DNA from 3 places in the Streptomyces sp. SudanB52_2052 genome. Region 2 is predicted to be linked to each of the others. Evidence: riboswitches for the same ligand, from Rfam matches in the RefSeq annotation. Region 2 holds a riboswitch; each other region holds the start of a gene.
What was found. A riboswitch is a leader RNA that binds a small molecule or an ion and turns the genes downstream of it on or off. The one in region 2 is predicted to bind cyclic di-AMP.

Region 1: another riboswitch for cyclic di-AMP. It lies ahead of ACSUPV_RS21565 (M23 family metallopeptidase); the one in region 2 lies ahead of ACSUPV_RS16625 (transglycosylase SLT domain-containing protein).
Region 3: another riboswitch for cyclic di-AMP. It lies ahead of ACSUPV_RS15720 (C40 family peptidase); the one in region 2 lies ahead of ACSUPV_RS16625 (transglycosylase SLT domain-containing protein).

What each region holds. Positions count from the first base shown of each region.
Region 1 covers NZ_OZ186796.1:4,855,843-4,858,096, forward strand. The annotation lists gene ACSUPV_RS21555 (alginate lyase family protein) at 1-435, shown strand, start outside; tRNA gene ACSUPV_RS21560 (tRNA-Met) at 490-563, shown strand; cyclic di-AMP (ydaO/yuaA leader) riboswitch at 853-1,009, shown strand; gene ACSUPV_RS21565 (M23 family metallopeptidase) at 1,021-2,052, shown strand.
Region 2 covers NZ_OZ186796.1:3,770,989-3,773,242, forward strand. The annotation lists gene ACSUPV_RS16620 (polyprenyl synthetase family protein) at 1-568, opposite strand, end outside; cyclic di-AMP (ydaO/yuaA leader) riboswitch at 1,072-1,250, shown strand; gene ACSUPV_RS16625 (transglycosylase SLT domain-containing protein) at 1,254-2,018, shown strand; gene ACSUPV_RS16630 (Cof-type HAD-IIB family hydrolase) at 1,982-2,254, opposite strand, start outside.
Region 3 covers NZ_OZ186796.1:3,594,586-3,596,839, forward strand. The annotation lists gene pcrA (DNA helicase PcrA) at 1-765, opposite strand, end outside; cyclic di-AMP (ydaO/yuaA leader) riboswitch at 1,072-1,225, shown strand; gene ACSUPV_RS15720 (C40 family peptidase) at 1,234-2,254, shown strand, end outside.

The DNA.
Region 1 (2,254 bases), 1.1 Mb from region 2:
TCCGGCGTCGCCACGCCGCGGCGGATGACGGCGTACTGGCCCGGGCAGGCCACGTACCGGGACGGCGTCGCCCAGGAGACCTGCCGCTCCTTCCGGCACGTCGGCGTCTCCCTCGCCGCCACCGCCCACATCGCCGAGACGGCCTGGCACCAGGGCGTCGACCTCTACGGCGAGGTCAAGGACCGGCTGACGGCCGCGCTCGCCCTGCACGCCCGGCACGAGCTGGGCGCACGCGCACCCGCGTGGCTGTGCGGCGGCCGTGTCGAGCGGAACCTCGGGCCCCATCTGGAGGTCGCCCTCAACCACTTGGAGGGCCGCCTCGGCGCGTCCGTCCCGGCCGCCCGCAAGCCGGCCGTACGGACCCGGCCGGCCGGCACCGACGGCCTGTTCACCGCCTGGGAGACCCTCACCCACGCGGGCCGCCCGGGCGGCTGAGCAGCGGGTGTGCGCGAGCTGTCCCGCGGATGGCGTACACTGGTGTCACAACGACGCGGGGTGGAGCAGCTCGGTAGCTCGCTGGGCTCATAACCCAGAGGTCGCAGGTTCAAATCCTGTCCCCGCTACTGAAGGCCGAGGGCCGGAATCCGAAAGGGTTCCGGCCCTCGGTGCATTTCCCGAAACCTCCCTCACTGTCGGTGAGCGAACCACGTCACTCCGCATAACAACTGACACACCGTCAGAACTCAGTAGTCACTTGCGAGGCGGCCAACTCGCCCGATTTGGGCCGGTCGTGACAGGTAAGTCCGCGCGAAAAAGGTTAATGATCAAGCGGAATCGCTGGAATACACACCGCGCCTCCATTAACGTTCGATAACGCAGCGCGGTCGTCCCAGCCGTCACAGAAGGCGGCTCCGTGCGCACGCGCCGAATCCCGAAAGGGAACCGGGGAACCACCACTTGGGGTGAATCGGGCGAATATCGCCGTGGAAGCACGGTTGGTATACGCGCGTAGGAGACCTTCCTGCTCCGAACCCGTCAGCTAACCCGGTAGGCGAGAAGGAAGGAAAGGAGTACGCCCACGTGGCGTCCAACCGGCCTGCCCCCGCGGCCCCGTTCGCGCAGAACCAGCGCGACACCGAAACCTTCGGCTACGGCGGTCAGCGCCCCGACGAGGGCCCGTTCCAGGAGTGGAACCCCACCGCGGAGTCCATCCGTCCCGTCCGCGGCCGGCATCGCGTCACCAAGCAGCGCGGCGGAGGACTCGCCCGCAGCTCCACCGTCCTGGGCGTCGGCGTCATAGCCGCCGTGGGCGCCGGCGGCATGGCCAGCGCCCAGACCGGCAAGCCGCCGGTGTCGATCTCCGTGCCGGACCTTCCCTCGGTGGGTTCCCTCATCTCGGACGACGACACCCCCCAGGGCTCCGCGACTCCGCTCAGCAGCCTCGGCACCGCCACGGCGGACACCGAGCAGGGCGGCGCCGGCGCCGGTGAGGCGCTGCGCGCCCGGATCATGGCCCAGGTCGAGCACCAGCAGGACCAGATCGAGACCAAGGCCGCCGAGGAAGCCGCGGCCGCCGCCGAGAAGGCCGCCAAGGAAGCCGCCGCCAAGGCGGAGGAGGAGGCCAAGGCCAAGGCCGCCGAGGCCAAGCGCAAGGCGGAGGAGGAGGCCCGGAAGAAGGCCGAGGCCGAGCGGCTCGCCGCCCTCGCCAAGCAGTACACGCTGCCCACCTCCTCGTACACCATCACCTCGACCTTCGGCCAGGCCGGCGCCTACTGGTCCTCCGGCTACCACACCGGCCTGGACTTCGCCGCGCCCACGGGTACCCCCATCAAGGCGGTGCACAGCGGCACCATCACCGAGGCCGGCTGGAACGGGTCGTACGGCTACAAGACCGTCCTCACCCTCGATGACGGCACGGAGATCTGGTACGCGCACCAGTCCTCCATCGGCGTCAGCGTCGGCCAGAAGGTCAACACGGGCGACGTCATCGGCCGCGTGGGCGCCACCGGCAACGTCACCGGCGCCCACCTCCACCTCGAGGTCCACTCCGGCGGATCCAGCAGCGGGATCGACCCGCTGGCCTGGCTGCGCGGCAAGGGGCTCACCCCCTGACGGGCGACCGCCCCTCGAACACCGGTGGTTTCCGCTTCTCCTGAGCACCGGCGGCCTTGATGACGACCCCCCGACGTCAGGGCTGCCGGTTTCCGGCGGGCGGCGGTGCCGGCGGGTGGGGCGCGCGAGGTGTCCGCCCGGTGTTCACGGGGGCTGCGCGTCCGCCTTCTGGGGAGCTTCGCGTCCGCGTTTACGGGAGCTT
Region 2 (2,254 bases):
ACCGGCAGGAGACCGCCACCAGCGAGCCCGTCTTGCCCCCCAGCACGTCCAGGTAGTGCTCGACCGGGTCCCGGCCGTCCTGCGGACCGGCCGTCTCCAGGATCTGCCCGGTCACCAGCCGCTCGAACGCCTCGGCCTGCACCCGCACGGCCTCGGGCCCGAGGTCGGCCAGGATGTGCGAGGCACGGGCGAAGAGGAAGTCGCCGGTGAGGACCGCGACGGAGTTGCCCCAGCGGGCGTTCGCGCTCGCGACGCCGCGGCGCACGGCGGCCTCGTCCATCACGTCGTCGTGGTACAGCGTGGCGAGGTGGGTCAGCTCCACGACGACGGCCGAGGGCACGATCCCGGGTGCGTACCGGTCACCGAACTGGGCGGAGAGCATCACGAGCAGCGGCCGGAACCGCTTGCCGCCGGCCCGCACCAGGTGCTGGGCGGCCTCCGTGATGAAGGGCACCTCACTCTTGGTGGCCTCGAGCAAGCCTTCCTCGACAGCCGCCAACCCGGCCTGGACATCGGCTTCCAGAGCCTGGTCCCGCACGCTCAGCCCGAACGGCCCGACGTCGGTCACGAGGGGTCTCCTGTCTGCTGGTGTCTGCCGGTGATCACACGGATTGTCGATAGGTCGCTGCCATCACTCGAGTCAGCGTATCCGGTCACGTTTCGATCACCGCCAGCGCCCATGGTTACAGGCCGGGCGGTATCCGATCACGACCTCTATGTTTTCGATCAGCTCATAAGAGCAGACATTTATCGACTTTCCGGGAAGTTGCGGTCTATGCACGATTTGCCGTATTGATGAAGCAAATTCCCCTTGCGGGACATTGTGCTCCGGCTCGTGATCAGTGAGTTGAGTCACTTCACCCCGTCGACGGCCGTCTCCCGGCACCTGCTCGTACCTCCTTCCGCAACACGCCAGTTGAGGCTTGGCTCCAGCAAAGGATCAAGGGGTCCAAACACCCCTGACCAAGGTCGATCGGCGCAATGTGTGACTCCGGTGCTTGTTCCCGACATGTGCTCTCGCATACGTTCCGGGCCTGTCCGGCGGACGCCGAATCCTGCCGCCGCCCGGACTCCCCACACACACCGACTCACTCACGCAGGGCAGGAGCGGGGGACCCAGGTAAGTCGCCGGTCCACGACGTGGAACGGCTCGGGGTGAAGCCGCGCACGGCAGCACAGCGCCGTGCGCGGCCGGGCACCTCCCGGCCCGAACCCGACAGCTCACCTCGCAGGCGCCGGAGAGGAACATCGCCATGCCCGGACGAGGTAAGCACCGTCGGCCCAGAACCAGCCCGCTCACCCGAGGTGTCGTCGCCGTCGGCACCGGTGGAGCGGCCCTGACCCTCCCGCTGCTCGGCGCGACGCAGGCCGGCGCCGCCCAGCCGGCCCAGAGCGCCCCCGCCGCCCAGACCGCACCCCAGGCGGCCCAGCCCGCCAAGTCCCTCACGTACACCGTGACCAAGGGCGACACGCTCTACCGCATCGCGGACAAGTACGACGTATCGGGCGGCTGGAAGCAGCTCTACAAGGACAACCGCGCCGTCGTCGGCGACGACCCGCGGCTGATCCACCCGGGCCTGAAGCTGAAGGTGGCGACGACGAAGGCGGCCGCCAAGAAGAAGGCGACGCAGTCGTCCGCCCCGGCCAAGCCGGCCGGTGGCGTCGCCAAGGCCACCCCGGCCGCCGCGAAGACCTACGCGAACAACCTCGACGGCTGGATCCGCGAGGCGCTGGACATCATGGCCCAGAAGGGCATCCCTGGGTCGTACGACGGCATCTACCGCAACATCATGCGCGAGTCGTCCGGCAACCCCCAGGCGATCAACAACTGGGACTCCAACGCCGCCAAGGGCACGCCCTCCAAGGGCCTGCTCCAGGTCATCGACCCGACCTTCGCCGCCTACCACGTGCCCGGCACCCCCTACGACCCGTTCGACCCCGTCGCCAACATCACGGCGGCCTGCAACTACGCGGCCGACCGCTACGGCTCGATCGACAACGTCTTCGGCCCGTACTGAACCGCCCCGCCCAGCAGTCGCTCGAGGACGACGGCGATGCCGTCGTCCTCGTTCGACAGCGTGACCTCGTCGGCGACGGCCTTCAGTTCGGGATGGGCGTTGGCCATCGCGACGCCGTGGGCGGCCCAGTCGAACATCGGGATGTCGTTGGGCATGTCGCCGAAGGCGATGGTGTCCGCCGGCCGCAGCCCCAGGTGCTCGGCGGCCAGCGCCAGGCCCGTCGCCTTGGTGACCCC
Region 3 (2,254 bases), 180 kb from region 2:
GTCGTCGAAGTCGAGGGCGTTCGCCTCGCGCAGCCTCGACTGGTACATCGCGTAGGCCTGGGCGAGGGTCTTCTCGAAGCCGTCGGTGGCCTGGGCGGCGAAGTCCTCCTCGTCGATCAGCTCGTTCTTCAGGTTGCTGATCTTGGCGCTGAAGGACTTGGGCGGGAAGCGCTTGGGATCGAGGTCCAGGTCGCGGCAGACCAGGGCCATCAGGCGCTTGGAGTCGGCGGCGTCGTAGATCGAGAACGAGGACGTGAAGCCGAGCTTCTTCGACTCGCGCCGCAGGATCCGCACGCACGCGCTGTGGAAGGTCATCACCCACATCGCGTTGGCGCGCGGGCCGACGAGCTGCTCGACGCGCTCCTTCATCTCGCCGGCGGCCTTGTTGGTGAAGGTGATCGCGAGGATCTGGCCCGGGTGCACGTCCCGCTCGGCGAGCAGGTGGGCGATGCGGTGCGTGAGCACACGGGTCTTGCCGGAGCCGGCGCCGGCCACGATGAGCAGCGGGGAGCCGGAGTGGACGACGGCGGCGCGCTGGTTGTCGTTCAGCCCCTCCAGGAGGGCGGCGGTGTCCACGGCCGGGCGCGGGGCGCCGTCGCGGTAGTAGGCGTCCCGGTCCGGCGGCGCGTCGAACTTCCCGCCGAACAGATCGTCCGGGATCGACTCCGGAGCGTGATCGTCCTCGGGCGGTGGCGGGGGCTCGTCCGCAGGGCCCCGCTGGGCCTGGAGGTCCGCCAGGAAGCTGTCGTCAAAGAGGCTGCTCATCGCTCTCCGAGTCTAGGGCGCCCCACTGACAGCCCGCCGCCGCCCTGAGAACATCGCCGAAACGGCCCCCCTGTCACCCTCCAGGAGCGCACGATCACAGCCCGCAGCGGAGCGGCAAAAGCGGATGACTCGTGACCAAACTCCATCATCCCATCACTCTCAGCAATGGTCTCGAGTGAGGTCACGAAAATGTATCGGGCATATCACCCATCAACCTTCACAGAGGCCACACGAGTTGGCTACCGTGCGGGCAGGCCGTACGACCCCCACCGGCGAACGTCGCCGGGCCGCGCGGCCTCCGCCGAGTCCGGTGCGCCGCCGAGCAGCCGGAGCCGGGGACCCACCGAGACCTTGGGGTGAATCGGCCCGACTCCCCTAGCGGAGCAGGCCGTAGGGCAACCCTTCCGAGATACCCGCCCGAACCCGACAGCTAACCCGGTAGGCGGAACATGGAAGGAGTCGCCTCCCTTGGCGTCGCACCGCAAGTCGCGTCCTACGGGTACGCGCGTGGCAGGCATACGGACCCCCGCCCTCGCAACGGCGGCCCTCACCTCCGTGGCCCTGCTGTCCCAGTCGGCCAACGCAGCCCCCGACGCCGACGACAAGCCCAGCCTGGAGGAAGTCGAGAAGAAGGTCGACGACCTGTACCGCCAGGCCGAGTCGGCGACCGACAAGTACAACGCGGCCAAGGAGAAGACCGCGAAGCAGCGCAAGCGCGTCGACACCCTCCTCGACGACGTCGCCCAGCGCACCCAGAAGCTCAACGAGGCGCGGGAGGAGCTGGGTTCCTTCGCCGCCGCCCAGTACCGCACCGGCGCCTCCGCCCCGGACACCGCGACGTTCCTGCTCGCGGACACCCCGCAGGACTACTTCGACCAGACCCAGCTGATGGACCGGATGACCGGCCGTCAGAAGGTCGCGGTCGACGACTACGTCACCCAGCAGTCCGAGACGATGAAGAAGCGTCAGGAGGCCACGGAGAGCCTCGCGACGCTCACCGAGTCCCAGGGCGACCTGAAGACCGCCAAGGCCACCGTCCAGCGGAAGCTCGCCGACGCGCGCGAGCTGCTCTCGCAGCTGACCGCCGAGGAGAAGGCGCGGCTCGCGGCGATCGAGAAGGAGAAGCAGGAGGAGGCCGCCCGCAAGGCCGCCGAGCTGGCCCGGGAGCAGGCCGAGCAGCAGCAGGCCCAGGAGGAGGCCGCCCAGCAGCAGGAGAGCGGCTCCTCGGCGTCGGGCTCCGGCACCTCCACCTCGACGGCCCCGGCCGACTCCTCGTACGCCACCAAGGCCGAGAAGGCCCTCGCCTTCGCCCGCGCCCAGATCGGCAAGCCGTACGTGTGGGGCGCCGTCGGTCCCGGCTCCTACGACTGCTCCGGCCTCACCCAGGCCGCGTGGAAGGCGGCGGGGGTGACCCTGCCGCGCACGACCTACGACCAGGTCAACGCCGGCACCACGGTCCCGCTCTCCCAGGCCCAGCCCGGTGACCTGG